Regions from separate parts of the Streptomyces sp. SYP-A7185 genome, predicted to be linked through region 1. Evidence: riboswitches for the same ligand, from Rfam matches in the RefSeq annotation. Region 1 holds a riboswitch; each other region holds the start of a gene.
The links. Region 1 has a riboswitch for cobalamin ahead of QBL25_RS36710 (energy-coupling factor ABC transporter permease). Riboswitches for the same ligand answer to the same signal wherever they lie in the genome.
Positions count from the first base shown of each region.

Region 2: it holds a riboswitch for cobalamin, as region 1 does, so the genes downstream of both, QBL25_RS16960 (CbtB-domain containing protein) here and QBL25_RS36710 (energy-coupling factor ABC transporter permease) in region 1, are expected to answer to the same signal.
Region 3: it holds a riboswitch for cobalamin, as region 1 does, so the genes downstream of both, QBL25_RS17275 (ABC transporter substrate-binding protein) here and QBL25_RS36710 (energy-coupling factor ABC transporter permease) in region 1, are expected to answer to the same signal.

Region 1 is NZ_CP122310.1:8,404,324-8,409,273, reverse strand. It holds gene cbiQ (cobalt ECF transporter T component CbiQ) at 1-613, opposite strand, end outside; gene QBL25_RS36715 (energy-coupling factor ABC transporter substrate-binding protein) at 620-1,024, opposite strand; gene QBL25_RS36710 (energy-coupling factor ABC transporter permease) at 1,024-1,746, opposite strand; cobalamin riboswitch at 1,776-1,960, opposite strand; gene QBL25_RS36705 (GNAT family N-acetyltransferase) at 2,046-2,684, opposite strand; gene tsaD (tRNA (adenosine(37)-N6)-threonylcarbamoyltransferase complex transferase subunit TsaD) at 2,684-3,748, opposite strand; gene QBL25_RS36695 (short-chain fatty acyl-CoA regulator family protein) at 3,836-4,950, opposite strand, start outside.
Region 2 is NZ_CP122310.1:3,876,406-3,881,355, reverse strand. It holds gene QBL25_RS16975 (hypothetical protein) at 1-159, shown strand, start outside; gene QBL25_RS16970 (class F sortase) at 175-840, shown strand; gene QBL25_RS16965 (CbtA family protein) at 821-1,630, opposite strand; gene QBL25_RS16960 (CbtB-domain containing protein) at 1,651-1,872, opposite strand; cobalamin riboswitch at 1,904-2,026, opposite strand; gene QBL25_RS16955 (GAF and ANTAR domain-containing protein) at 2,392-3,147, opposite strand; gene QBL25_RS16950 (glycoside hydrolase family 6 protein) at 3,309-4,343, shown strand; gene QBL25_RS16945 (galactose oxidase-like domain-containing protein) at 4,486-4,950, opposite strand, start outside.
Region 3 is NZ_CP122310.1:3,942,010-3,946,959, forward strand. It holds gene QBL25_RS17270 (FecCD family ABC transporter permease) at 1-865, opposite strand, end outside; gene QBL25_RS17275 (ABC transporter substrate-binding protein) at 862-1,842, opposite strand; cobalamin riboswitch at 1,886-2,043, opposite strand; gene QBL25_RS17280 (M67 family metallopeptidase) at 2,007-2,429, opposite strand; gene QBL25_RS17285 (amino acid permease) at 2,509-3,981, opposite strand; gene QBL25_RS17290 (DUF2017 domain-containing protein) at 4,343-4,945, opposite strand.

The DNA.
Region 1 (4,950 bases):
CGAGCCCGGCCTGGAGCCGCGTCGCCCGGTCGAAGGCCCGCACGAACGCGGTGGCCCCGAGCCCGCCGAGGGAACGCCAGGTGGCGGCCCGCGTGGTGTGGCCCAGGCGCGCGGCCTGCGCCTGCCGGATGCGGCTCATGGAGTCCAGGAGCAGGAAGCTCATCCGGTACATGACCAGGGCCACGTCGACCACCGGCGCGGGCACCCCGGCTCTCACCAGACGGGGCAGCAGGTCCGACATGGGGGTGGTGAAGGCGAACAGCAGGACGCCGAGCGAGGCCGCCGAGGTGCGCAGGAGCAGACCGCCGGCCCGTGCGGGGCCGCCGTCGGCGAGCGTGACGAACCCGTCGGGGCCGCCGAGTTGGACGATCAGGGTCAGGGCGCCGGTGACGCAGAAGCCGAGCGGTACGCGGTAGGCGCGCCACAGTTTGCCGGGCGGCACACCGGCGGGACCGAGCAGCACGGCCAGGGCGGCGACCAGGACGAGGGCCGCGCCGGGCCAGGGCGGCAGGGAGACGGCCAGGGCGGTGAGGCCGAGCCCGAGCACAGCTTTGTCCACGGGGTGGCGGCGGCGCCAGCGATTGCTGTGCGCCGCCGCGTCGATGGGCAGCACGCCGGGTCAGACCTGTTCGGCGTCGGCCCGGGTGCTCTCCCCCGCGGAGGCCTTCTGCGCGGGGGCGGTTCCCGTGAGCGTCTGCTCCGCGGGGCCCTGCTCGGCCCGTGCGATCTCCGCGCCCTGGCGGCGCCCCTTGCGCAGACCGAAGTAGTACGCGAGGACGCCGGCGCCCAGTGCCGCCTGAAGGGCGAAGAGCGCCGACTCGACCTCCCCGGAGGGGGGTTCGTACAGCGGCGAGAACCACGGCTCGTAGTCGGGCTTGATCTCGGTGATGGCGGTCTCGGCCTGGGCGTCGGCCCCGGTGAACGGCTCTTTCTCGTCGTCGCCGAGGCCGAGCGCCAGCGGCAGCACCGCGAGCGCGGCGACGATGAGGAGGAGCAGAGTGTTGATCTTCGCGTTCCGGCTCATCAGGCGCTGGCCCCCGTCTCCGTCTTGGTGTCCGTGTCCTGCTTCGGGTCCGTCTTCTTGCCCTGGAGCAGGACGCCGAGCCGCGTGAGCTCGCCCTTGCTCGACTGCACGAGCAGGCGCATCACCAGGACGGTGAGCAGGCCCTCGCTGACCGCGAGGGGGATCTGCGTGACGGCGAAGATGCCGCCGAACTTGCCGAGCGCGCCGATGAACCCGCTGCCGGGATCCGGGAACGCCAGGGCGAGCTGGACGCTGGTGACGCAGTACGTGGACAGGTCGGCGACGAACGCGCCGAAGAACACGGCGACCATGAGCGGCACGTCGAACCGCTTCAGGAGGCGGTAGACGGCGTACCCCGCCCAGGGTCCGACGATCGCCATGGAGAAGACGTTGGCGCCGAGCGTGGTGAGCCCGCCGTGGGCGAGCAGCAGCGCCTGGAACAGCAGGGTGATCGTGCCGAGCACGGCCATGATCGGCGGCCGGAACAGGATCGCGCCGAGCCCCGTGCCCGTCGGGTGCGAGCAACTGCCCGTGACGGAGGGGATCTTCAGCGCGGAAAGGACAAAAGTGAAGGCTCCGGAGGCACCCAGGAGCAGAGTGCTCTCCGGGTGTTCCTTGACTTCACGGGTGAGGGAGCGGACTCCGTGGACGACGAACGGCGCTGACGCGACACCCCAGGCGATCGCGTGCGCCGGGGGGAGGAAACCCTCGGCTATGTGCATGGCTAAGCAGACCCTCTCCAGCACCTCGTGGATGGACAACGCGCCTTGGCCGGTCTCCTGGCTGACGGGTCGTACCGACCGGACTCCGCCTTCCCGGGTGCGTGAGCACCCAGTGGCTGCCGCGAGGGCTGGAGCCGGACTTCCCGATCACAGTGGCGAGGGCCGCACCGGCATCACACCGGATTTCCCGAGCACCAAGGCGTGGTGACCCTAGTGCGCATCCGAGTTTCCTGACAACTTGTGGGCCGCTCCACCTGTGGCACGCGCGGGCGCATCCGGCCGGGGGCGTACGCCCCTGGTCAGCCCCCGTGCGTCGGCAGGTGCGCGCCCGGCACGCCCCTCGCCGCCCGGGCGGCCGCATCCTGTCCGCCGCCGGTCACCGCGAGCGTCCGCGCGGGATGGCGCGGTCCGAGGAAGACGACGAGGCCCTTGCCGTCGGGGGAGGGATGCGTCGCCTGGGTCCAGCCCTGGCGGTCGTAGAAGCGCATGGCCTGGGGCGAACGGACCGACGTCAGCAGCCAGACCCGGCCGTCGGGCGCGTCGGAGGCCATCGCGGCCAGCAGGGCCGCCCCGGTTCCGGTGCCCTGCGCGGTGGGGCGTACGGCCAGTTCGTCTATCTCCCGGGCCCCGCACAGCCATGACCGGGCGCGCCCGGGGCCCAGTCCGGCCGCCGCCTGGGGGTAGCAGCGGCCGGCGGGAAAGGGGTCGGGGGTGGTCCAGCCGGTGGCGAACCCGGTGACGTCCGTCCCCTCCAGGGCGAGCGCCGCGGTGAACCCGGGGCGCCGCACGTCGTCCCGGAGCCGGACCAAGAACGCCGCCACCCGCTCCTCGTCCTCGTGCCAGGGCGGCAGGCGGAAGGCTTCGGCGTAGACCGTGCGCAAGGCGGCGGTGTGCGCGAGCAGTTGCTCGCCCCGCAGGGACCGGACGACCGTCGCCATCAGGCGGCCTTCGCCGCCGCGGCCACCGGCCGCAGGGCCGCGTACTCCAAGGTGGCGGACGGGTCGATCGACACGTCCCACGGGGCGGGTTCGGCCCCGGCCCGTACGAGCAGGTCACCGACGGCGGCGATCATCGCGCCGTTGTCCGTGCACAGGGTCATCGGCGGGACGCGCAGCCGCACGCCGGCCGCCGCGCACCGCTCCTCGGCTAGCGATCGCACCCGTGAGTTCGCGGCGACCCCGCCGACCACGACGAGGGTGGCGACGCCGTGGTCCCGGCAGGCGGCAAGGGCCTTGCGGGTCAGGACGTCCGCGACGGCCTCCTGGAGCGAGGCAGCGCCGTCGGCCACCGGCAGTTCGCGTCCCGCGTGCCCCTCGGCCCAGCGCGCGGCGGCGGTCTTGAGCCCGGAGAAGGAGAAGGCGTAGGGGTCGTCCCCCGGCCCGGTGAGCGGGCGGGGGAAGGCCACCGCGCGCGGATCGCCGCCGCGGGCCGCGCGGTCGACGGCGGGGCCGCCCGGGTAAGGCAGGCCGAAGACGCGGGCGACCTTGTCGAAGCACTCGCCTGCCGCGTCGTCCAGGGTGTCGCCCAGGTGCACGATCGGATCGCGGGCCAGGTCGCGGACGAGCAGCAGGGAGGTGTGCCCGCCGGAGACGACCAGCACCACGCAGGGATCGGGCAGCGGGCCGTGCTCCAACGTGTCGGCCGCGACGTGCCCGGCCAGGTGATGCACCCCGTACAGCGGCACACCGAGCGTGTACGCCAGGGTTTTCGCTCCCGCGAGGCCGACCTGGAGCGCTCCGGCGAGGCCCGGGCCCGTGGTGACCGCCACCGCGCCGATGTCGGACAGCCGCAGGCCCGCCTGGTCGAGGGCGTGCCGCACGACCGGCGTGAAGGAGTGCAGATGCGCCCGTGCGGCGATCTCGGGGACCACGCCGCCGAACCGGGCGTGCTCGTCCATGCTGGACGCGACCGCGTGGGCGAGCAGCCGCCCCTGCGAGACGATCCCCGCTCCGGTCTCGTCGCACGACGACTCGATTCCCAGCACCACGCGCCCCGCTGCCACCGGCGTCTCCTTCACGTACGAGCTTTCTGCACCTGAAGTGTAGTTGCAACCAATGTGCAATAAGACGCCCGGTCGGCATCGCGTCCGTCAGTCGACGCCCGCGTGGTCCCGGGCCACGGGGTAGGGGACGAATGTGCTGCTGTTCTCGTCGATCGCCAGCCGGCGGTCCAGCGGAGGCACCGCCCGCTGGGGGCAGTCGGTGCGTTCGCACAGGCGGCAGCCCATGCCGATCGGCACGGCGGAGGAAGCACTGCCGAGATCGAGGCCGTCGGAGTAGACGAGCCGCGAGGCATGGCGGATCTCGCAGCCGAGGCCGATGGCGAAGGTCTTTCCGGGCTCGCCCCAGCCGCCGCGGTGCCGGGTGACCGCACGGGCGGTCCACAGGAAACGTCCGCCGTCGGGCATCGAGGCCACCTGGACGTGGATGCGGCCGGGCGCGGCGAACGCCTCGTACACGTTCCACAGCGGGCAGGTGCCGCCCGCCCGCGAGAAGTGGAACGCGGTGGCGGACTGCCGCTTCGACATGTTGCCCGCGCGGTCGACCCGCACGAACGAGAAGGGCACACCGCGCAACCGCGGGCGCTGCAAGGTGCTGAGGCGGTGGCAGATGGTCTCGTAGCCGAGGCCGAAGTGGTCGCTCAGCCGCTCGATGTCGTAGCGGAACTCCTCGGCGGCCGCGTGGAAGCGGCGGTAGGGCAGGATCAGCGCGGCCGCGAAGTAGTTGGCGATGCCGATACGGGCCAGGGGCCACGCTGCGCTCTCCCGGCCGAAGTCCTCCGAGGCGAGCGCGGAGATGTCCTGCGCGTATTCGAGCAGGGCCAGTTGGGTGGCCATCCGGAACGCCTGCTGGCCGGGGCGCAGCCGGCCGGAGAGGTGCAGGACGCGGGCCGCCGGGTCGTAGTGGTGCAGGAGCCGGCCGGCGTCCGCCGCCAGGCGCACCCCGTGGCGCTCGGCCAGACGCGCGGACAGGGCCCGCACGACGTCGCCGGGGCGTACGCCGAGCTGCGCCGCGAACCGCTCGGCCGTCAGGTCGATGTCGTGCAGGTAGTTCTGGCGCCGGTAGAAGAACTCGCGGATCTCCTCGTGCGCGGAACGCGGCTGCGCCGCGGTCGTGGGCCCCCTTCCCTCGGCGGCCTCGGAGAGCTGCTCGGTGAGGAGCTGGTTGCGGCGGCCGAGGTCGACCAGGACGGTCGCCACGGCGG
Region 2 (4,950 bases), 4.5 Mb from region 1:
GCGCCGGTCCGCGCGGGCGGCGGCGGCACGGCGCAGCTCGCCGCGCACAGCCAGGAGGCGGGCCCCGGCACCCGGCACGCGGTGATCGGCCTGGTGCTCGCCGGGGTGGCGGCCGTGGCCGTGGCGTTCCGCAGCGTCCGCCGGCGCCGCTCCGAGTGACGGGCGGCGACCGACATGGCGGGCCATGAAGGACCGGCGGGCCACGGGCGCTTCCTCACCGGGGTCGCCTGGGCGCTCGTGCTGGTCGGGCTCTGGCTGTGGGGCAGCGAGATCACCGACGTACGCGGCGGTGTCTCGGAGCCCACGAACGGCGACGTGGCGGCGGTGGGCCGGCCCTTCGCCGTGGAACTCCCGGACGCGCACCGGCCGCTGGGCGCCGCGCGCCCCCAGCGCGTCGACGTCCCCTCGCTGAAGGTACGGGCACCCGTGATCACCCGCGGCCTCGACCAGGACGGCGCGATCGATCCGCCGCCCTTCGAGCAGGCGGGCGCCGTCGGCTGGTACGGCGGCGGGACGCGCCCCGGAGCGGCGGGCACGTCCCTGTTCGTGGGCCACGTCGACACCGAGACGCGCCCCGCGGTCTTCTACGACCTCAGCGCGGTGCGCCCCGGCGAGAAGGTCCGGGTGTCCCGGGACGACGGCTCGGTCGCCGAGTTCACCGTGGACGACGTCCAGGTCATCAGCCGCGACCGCTTCGACGCGAAGAAGGCGTACGGCCCCCACGAGGAGGGCCGCGCCGAGCTCCGCCTGATCACGTGCGGCGGCTCCTTCGACCGGGCGACCAAGACCTACTCGGCGAACGTGGTGGTGTCCGCCTACCTCACCGGGGTGGGGCCGTAGGGGCCGCACCGGGGCGCGAGGGCACTCCCGCCGCCCTCGCGCCCGCGGCGCGGCCCCTGGCCCCTTCCCGGGCCGCCCGCAGGCCCAGGCCGCCGAAGACCGCCGCGAACACGGCCCACAGCAGGGCGTGCGAGGCGATCGACAGGACGCGGAAGTCCCACAAGAGCACCGCGTCGACCGGGACCGGGTCGGGGTTGTCCGGGAGCAGGAAGAGCACGGCGAGGACGGCGACCGTCGTGAGGGCCGCCGCGGCCTGCCGCACCGGATCGGTCCGCGTGGCCAGGCGTACGTACACCTGCCGGACCAGAAGCATGCCGAGGACGCCGATCACCAGGGCCGCGCACCACAAGGCCTGGCGGTCGCCGACCGTGTCCGCGTCGCCGACGCCCGGCGGGTTCGCGGGGTAGCGCAGGGCGGGCAGCAGCGAGACCGCGAGGAAGGCCGCCGCCGCGAACGCCACGGCGCGCGGCCACGGGGCGGCGTACGGATCGCGGCGGTGCACCAGGGCATAGGCCACCGCGAAGAGGACACCGACGGCGAGACCGGCGACGAGCGTGGTGACCACCAGACCCGCGTGCTGGGTCGACCGCGTGAACAACTCCTCGTGGTGCCGCGCGTGCTCCTGGACGGCGGATCGTCTCTCCTCGGCGCGGATCGCCCGGTCCATCAGGGGCTCGGCGAGCAGCAGGGAGAAGAGACCGGCCGCGAGGCCCGCCGCTCCGCCTGCCACGAGCCCCCGGCCGAGCAGGGGCAGCACGGGTGAGGACGACGACGAGGGCACGGTGGGCATGGCGCCGGGTCCGTCCCCGGTCAGTGGCACGGCGCACCGAAGAGGTGCCGGCCGTCGTGGGCGAACTCGTGGAGGTAGCTGCCGGTCGCCGAGATCAGCGAGCCGTTGTCGACGAAGAGGGCGTAGAGCGCGATCAGCGCGATGACGGTCGCGGCCGACGCGACGAGCCAGTCGCGGGTGCGGGCCGTGGCGTCCTGAGCCGTCGCCGTGCCGGTGTGCGGTGCCGCGGTGTGCAGTGCCATGTCGAAGCGCCTCCTTCTGGGGTTCCACGCCCCGAAGCAGGAGTACGACGGCTCAGTTCCTGGCTTCCGCACACCCTCGCGGCGTCCGGTCACAGTGGCGGGACCGCCCCGGCGTCGCACCGGGTTCCTGTCAACCGTCGCCTCGATGTATGGACTTGTCGTCCGGAGAGTCCCATTTGCGCATGGACACTGTCAACGGTCCCGGAGCCTGTCCGTGGAAACCGCTGTCTGCCTGAATCCGTTCAACCAGGCCCGGTCGGCGGCCCGCTCCCCCCGGAGCCGTCGACCGGGCTGGTCCTCGACCGCGCGCGCTCGAGCTGCGGGAGTAACCCGGCGCCGGCGCGGGAGGTTCAAGGGCCAACCCCGCTGTTGCGGGATGGGCGATCAGGCCGGGGGCTTGGGCCGTTGTCTCGACTCTAGAACGGATGAGCGCCGGAGCCTAGGGGTGGATTGACGCCAAGTCGTGATCCGCTTCCTCTCCGTGATCTCCGCAGGTGGTGCCGGTTCCCGGGATGACCTTCACTCTGGTTCGGACCAACCGCCGCGCAGCGTCGCGTCGTCGAGCGATCCCTTGATCACTTCCGTGGCCACCAGGTCCATGACCAGGCGTTCTCTGCGCGCGTACCGCCGCAGTACGTCGAAGGCCTCGTCCACGCCGGTGTGCCAGCGTTCGGCGAGTATGCCTTTGGCCTGTTCGATGCGTACGCGGCTGGTCAGGGCGGACTGGAGCTGGGTGGCGAGGGTCCGATACTGCGTGTAGGCACGGTGGTTGTGCAGACCCACCGCGGTGGCGTCGGCGATGGCCTGCGCGAGCCGCACCTCGGCTTCGGTGTGCGTGTTCCGGGAGGTGTCGGGCACGAAGATGTTGAGCGCCCCGAGCAGCGCCTTGCGCAGCCGGAGCGGGACGGCGTACGTCACGCCGATGCCCTGGCGCCGGGCCAGGGCGGTGAAGTCCGGCCACCGTTCGGCGGGTTCGGTCTCCGCGAGCCGCACCGGCGGCACGGGCAGCCCCGTGCCGAGGCTCTCCACGCAGGGCCCTCCGCTGTGCTGGGCGCCAAGCAGGCCGAGTGCGAGATCCCGGGGGTGCCCGCCGGTGGCGATCGCGGGGGAGCCGGCACCGTCGAAGATCACCCCGGCCGCGGAGGCGTCGAGGAGCTCCACGCAGTGGCCCGCGACCCGGCCGAGATAGATCTCCGGGTCGAAGTCGTCGTCCAAGGTGTTCGAGGTCTCCACCAGGACGTGGGCCAGCCGTAGTTCAGAGGTGCGATCCCGCATGGTCTCCTCCCCGTGAGAGCCGCCCCGCCCACTGCGTCTACCCCCGAAGGCCGGGCTGTAACAGGTCTCCTACAGGTCTCCGCCGCGGCCGGGCGGGCCTCGTGGCCTGGGTGTGCGTATGTCAGGATTGAGAATCGGACAGTGCACCCAAGGGGGAGTGGATGTACCACAAAGGCACCGGCCGCGGTCATCGGATCGCGGTCAGGGGGTTGCAGGCCGCGGCGGCGTTTGCGGGGGCTGCGCTGCTGCTGTCGGGGTGCTCCTCCGATGACGGCTCGGGCGAGGAGGAATCCTCGGGACAGCCGGTCAAGCAGCAGCCCAAGGGTTCCGACCCGTACTGGGTCAACCCGGAGGGGAACGCGGCCAAGCAGGTCGCCGCGTACGAGAAGGACGGCAAGAAGGACGACGCCGGGCTGATCCGGAAGATCGCCGAGCAGCCCGTCGCGGAATGGATCGTCCCGGAGAACGCGGAGGACCAGGCGCGCGGCTTCACCGAGGCCGCGCAGAAGGCCGACAGGGACGCCCTGCTGGTCCTCTACAACATCCCGCACCGCGACTGCGGGCAGTACTCACAAGGCGGCGCGGCGGACGGCAACGAGTACCGCGCCTTCATCGACCAGGTGGCCGCGGGCATCGGCGACCGCAGGGCCACGGTCATCCTGGAGCCGGACGCCGTGCTCCACATGGTCGACAACTGCACGCCCGAGCAGTTCCACGAGGAGCGTTACGACCTCCTCAAGGGCGCCATCGGCAAGCTCAAGTCCCTGAAGAACACCAAGGTGTACCTGGACGCGGGCAACGCCGGCTGGAAGAACCCGGACTCGCTCTGGGAGCCCCTGAAGTGGTCGGGCGTCGAGCAGGCCGACGGCTTCTCGGTCAACGTCTCGAACTTCCAGACCACCGAGGCCAGCACGGAGTTCGGCAAGAAGCTCTCGGCGAAGATCGGCGGCAAGCCGTTCGTGATCGACACCGCGCGCAACGGCAACGGCCCGTACACCAAGGGCAAGGACCCCTGGTGCAACCCGCCGGGCCGCGCGCTCGGCGAGGCGCCGACCACCAAGACGGACGACCCGCTCGTCGACGCGTACCTCTGGATCAAGCGGCCCGGCGAGTCGGACGGCACTTGTCGGGGCGGCCCCAAGGCCGGTCAGTGGTGGCCCGAGTACGCAGCGGGGCTTGCGAAGGCGGCCCAGTAGGAGCGCCCCGTCAGGGGCGCGGGGAACTGCGCGCTCAGCCCACGAAAAGCCGCAGTCGCAAGTGCCGGGATTCCGGCAGTTGCGACTGCGGCTTTCTTTATGGTTGCTCGCGCAGTTCCCCGCGCCCCTACGGGGCCCGAACCTACGGCACGTGGACCCACTGGGCCTTGCTCGGTGTGCCCTGATCGTCCGTCACGAAGAGCATGTACCAGCCGGACTCGACCAGGCTCCGCTCCTTGGGGATCGTCACCGTGACGCCGCCCGCGGACTTCTTCAGGTCGAGGGCGACCGACGTCTGGTCGATGTCGGTGACGTGCGTCGACGCGCTCGGCCTGATCAGGCGGGCCGTCTTGATGGACGAGGCGTGCTGGGTCTTGAAGGTCCCGGAACCGCCCCGCTTGATCTCCTCGGGGCCGCCGGACAGCGTGGGCTGCGAGCCCTGGTAGAGGTACGGCGGGGTGTAGATCTCGATGCGCTGCTCGAACTCGCCGGGCTTGGTGTTGGCCTTGTCGGCGTAGAGCGAGTCGGAGCCGAAGAACATCACGCGGCCGTCGGGCAGCAGGATCGAGCCCGAGTGGTAGTTGCGGCCGACCTCGGGGTCCGCGAC
Region 3 (4,950 bases), 4.5 Mb from region 1:
AGACGGCGGCGCGAAAGCGGGCCGTGTCCAGGCCGAGGACGGTGGCGCCCTCCTCGCCCATCAGGAGCAGGTCCAGAGGGCGGGCCAGGGCGAGGAGCAGGGCCGTGCCGGCGAGCAGGGCGGCGCCGGGCAGGGCGAGCATGTCCCAGCGGGCGCTGCCCAGGCCGCCGAGGGTCCAGTACAGGACCTCCTTCAGGTGGTCGGCGCTGTCGGCCGTGATCAGGATGAGGCTGGTCAGGGCGGAGAGGATGTACGAGACGGCCACCCCGGCCAGGATCAGGCGGCCGGTGGCGAAGCCCCCGCCACCGGACCTCGCCAGGGTGTAGACGGCGAGCAGGGAGAGCAGGGCGCCCGCGAAGGCCGCGGCCGGGAGGGTGACGGTGGTGGCGAGCCCCGCGCCCAGGCCGAAGACGCTGCCGAGCACGATGACGGCGACGGCTCCGGCCGAGGCCCCGGAGGAGACCCCGAGCAGGAAGGGGTCGGCCAGGGGGTTTCTGACCAGGGCCTGGAGGACCGTGCCGATGACCGCGAGCCCGGCGCCCACGGCCGCGCCGAGCAGGACCCTGGGCAGGCGGACGTCCAGCACGATGGTGCGGAACGGGGAGGGCTGCGCCCTGCCCGACAGGATCTCCAGGACGTCGGCGGCGGGGATGCGGACGGAGCCGAGCGCGAGGCCCGCGACGACCGCTGCCGCGAGCGCGGCGCAGAGTGCCGTGACGACCGTCGCGTAGGCGAGTCGTCGCCCGCGGGCCGGTGCGGCCCCGGCGGGATCCCGCGACCACCTGGGAGGCCGCGACCGCCGAGGATCCCGCGACCACCGGGAAGGCCGGGGCCGCCCGCTGCCCGGGAGGAGAAGCCCCTTCACAGCTGCTCCGCCAGCTTCCCCACCGCGCCCGGTGCCCTCACCCCCACGACCGCGTCCGACAGCGGCAGGACCGCGAAGCGCTCGTTCTTGACGGCGGGGACGTCCGCGAGGACCGGGTCCTCCAGGAGGCGCTTCTTCTTCTGGGCGACCGTCGTGCCGCCGTAGTCGAGGATCACGATGACCTCGGGCTTGCGGTCGACGACCGCCTCCCAGGACGCGTCGCCGAAGGACTTGTCCAGGTCGGCGAAGACGTTGCGGCCGCCCGCCCGCTCGACGATGTCGTTGCCGATGCCCCGGCCGCCGGCCGTGAACGCGGTCTTGTCGCCGCTGTCGTAGACGAAGACGGGGACGGGCTCGCCGCCCTTCTTCCCGGCCTTCTGCGCGGTGTCCGCCAGCTCGCGCCGCGCCGCGGCCACCCACGCGTCCGCCCGCGCCCGGACCCCGAACGTGGCTCCGACCTCGCGGACCTCGCGGTAGACGTCGTCCATCGACACGGGCTTCTTCGCGCAGCCCTCGACGTTCAGGCGGCTCTCGACGCCGGACTTGGCCAGGGCGCCGCGGCTGCGGCCCTCGCCCGCGAGGAAGGCGCTGGCGTAGCCGCCGTAGACGAAGTCGGGGTTCGCGGCCAGGAGCTTCTCGTACGAGGGGTACTCCTTGGCGAGGACGGGGGTGTCGGCGTACGCCTTCGCGTACTTCGGCAGGACCTTGTCGTCCAGGTAGGCCGTGCCCGCGATGCGGTCCTTCAGGCCCAGCTCCAGCAGCACCTCCGTCGCGTGCTGGTTCATCGTCACGGCGCGCTTCGGGGGTGCTTCGTACGTCGTCCGCACGCCGCAGTTCTTGACGGTGTACGGGAATCCGGGGGCCTTCGCCGCGGGCTTGTCCGCGGCCGGGTCCCCGGCGGACGAGCAGGCGGCGAGCGGGGCCAGCAGGGCGGCGGCCGCGAGGACGCGCAGGTGCGCGCGCAGAGGGCGGGACATGGCTGAGCTGCCTCCTCCAGGGGATTTCCGCGTCCCCTGCGTCGTGGGAGAGAAGGCGGCAGGTCAGTTCCTGACTGCCCCGCCCGCGAGGGGTGGGGTCACAGTGGCGGGACCGTGCCGGATTCGCACCGGCTTCCTGGGTCCTGCCGCCTCAAAGGTGAAGCTCAGTATGCCTGGACGACCTTCACCTCTTCTTCGGTGACCTCGCCGTCCACGATCCGGAAGGAGCGGAACTGGAACTCGCCCGCGCCGTCGGTGTCGGCCGTGGAGACCAGGACGTAGTGGGCGCCCGGCTCGTTGGCGTACGTGATGTCCGTGCGCGAGGGGTAGGCCTCGGTCGCCGTGTGCGAGTGGTAGACGATCACCGGCTCCTCGTCGCGGTCGTCCATCTCGCGGTAGAGCTTGAGCAGGTCACCCGAGTCGAACTCGTAGAACGTGGGCGAGCGGGCCGCGTTCAGCATCGGGATGAAGCGCTCGGGGCGGCCCGTGCCCTCGGGGCCCGCGACCACGCCGCAGGCCTCGTCGGGGTGGTCCTGGCGCGCGTGCGCGACGATCTGGTCGTGGAGGGCCTGGGTCAGGGTCAGCATGGCAGCCAGGATAAGCAGAAGGGCCGGTCCGTACCGAAGAGTGGTACGGACCGGCCCACATTCTGGGATCAGGCGGTGATCAGGACTTCACGGAGTCCTTCGGACCGGCCTGGCCGCCGTCCGTCGCCCCCGTGTCGCGCTTCTGCATGACCAGGTAGCCGACGCCCAGGATCAGGGCCCACACCGGAGCCGCGTAGAGCGAGATCCGCGCGTCCTTGTCGATGCCCATCATCACGATGACCATCGCGATGAAGGCGAGCGCGAACCAGCTCGTGTACGGGGCGCCCGGCGCCCGGAAGGTGGACTGCGGCAGCTCGCCGCGGTCGGCCTTGCGGCGGTACTTGATCTGGCAGACCAGGATCATGATCCAGGCCCACATGCCGGAGATGGTCGCGAAGGAGACGACGTAGTTGAACGCCTCGCCCGGCCACTGGTAGTTGATCCAGACGCCGACCAGCATCAGCGCGGCCGAGAAGGTCGTGCCGACCAGCGGCAGGCCGTTCTTCGTGAGCTTGGTGAAGAACTTCGGGCCCTGGCCGTTGAGCGCCAGGTCGCGCAGCATGCGGCCGGTGGAGTACATGCCGGAGTTGCAGGAGGAGAGCGCGGCCGTCAGGACGACGAAGTTGACGATCGCGGCGCCGACGCCGAGGCCCATCTTGTCGAAGGCGGCGACGAACGGCGAGACGCCCGGCACGAACTCCGTCCACGGCACGACCGAGAGGATCATGATGAGCGCGCCGACGTAGAAGACGGCGATGCGCCACGGCACGGTGTTGATGGCCTTGGGCAGGACGGTCTTGGGGTCCTTGGACTCGCCCGCGGTGACGCCGACGAGCTCGACGGCGAGGAAGGCGAACATCACGATCTGAAGCGTCATCAGCGTGGAGCCGATGCCGTTGGGGAAGAACCCGCCCTGGTCCCACAGGTGGCTCACGGACGCGGTGTCACCGGCGTCGGAGAAGCCGATGGTGAGGATGCCGGCGCAGATGAGGATCATGCCGATGATCGCGGTGACCTTGACCATCGAGAACCAGAACTCGAGCTCGCCGAAGAGCTTCACCGAGATCAGGTTGGCGCCGTAGAGGATGACCGTGAAGATCAGCGCGTAGGCCCATTGAGGGATGGAGTCATGGGTCCAGTACTGCATGTACTGGGCCGCGGCCGTGACTTCCGTGATGCCGGTGACGACCCAGAAGAGCCAGTACGTCCAGCCGGTCACGTACCCGAAGAACGGGCCGATGAATTCACGTGCGTACTCCGAGAAGGAGCCCGACACGGCGCGGTACATGAGCAGCTCGCCCAGGGCGCGCATGATGAAGAAGATGACGAGGCCGGCGATGGCGTACGCCAGGATGAGGCTCGGACCGGCCTTGTGAATGGCCTTGCCCGCGCCGAGGAACAGGCCGGTGCCGATGGCACCGCCGATCGCGATCATCTGGATCTGCCGGGCACCGAGCCCGCGCTGATAACCCTCGCCTGACGCACCGGACGAACCGCCCGCTCCGTCGGCCTCATTGCCGTCGTGATGCTCTTCGACCTGCACTGAGGTCATGGTGACGCCTTTCTCCACGCTGATCCGTGCCCGCGTGCTGCGGATGGCCACGGATCAGGTCCTGATCCCCCCGGATATGGATGGAGTGCTACCGGCGGTCTGCCGGCCCGAGCGCCACCGGTGACATGGGTGGCGTCACCGAGTGGTCGTGAAGATTTATCACGGTCGCAACAGTGATCGAAGGGGGCCCGTGTGGCCCACACCACGAGAAGAACCGGACAAAATTCCCCTGCCACGCCAAAGGCGGGCATTGAAGTGACACGATCGTTATCCGGATTTGAGCGTCCGATGAGCGAACGGAGGGTAACCGGTGCCCCATGCAACGACTTTGCGGCCCGTACGGGCCGCAGCCGTGTGACTTCTAACCGATGAGGGTGGCGACCAGCGTCTCCTGGAGACCGCCGAGCCAGAGGTAGGCCATCACCATCGGCTTGCGCGGATCGGAGTCCGGCAGCCGGTAGAGCACGTCGGTGTCGTCCTCGTCGGTCACCTCCAGGCGGGCGCCGATCGCGAGCCGGAGGTCGTTGAGCGCGCCGAGCCAGTGCCGCGACTCGTCGGGGGACAGCTTCAGGACGGCGCCGCCCTCACCCATGGACGTCAGGGCGTCGAGGGAGCGGATCACGACCAGGGCGTCGTCGCGCTTCTTGGCCCGCAGGTCGTTCTCGGTGAAGCGCCTGAACTCCGAGGAGTAGGCGCGCAGTTCGTCGGCGTCCGCGGCGCCTTCCTCGCTGCCGGGACCGCCGTACGCGTCCGGGAGCAGCCGCTGGAGGACCGGGTCGGCGGGCGGCTCGCTCGGGCCCTCGGCGAACAGCTCCGCGAGGGGGTCGTCCGAGGCGTCCTCGGCCGGGCCGGGGCCGATGAGCTCCAGGAGCTGCACGGCGAGGGAGCGGATGATCGAGATCTCGACCTCGTCGAGCGCGACGGCGGCGCCGCCCCCGGGGATGGCTTCGAATTGTCCTGGCATCAGAT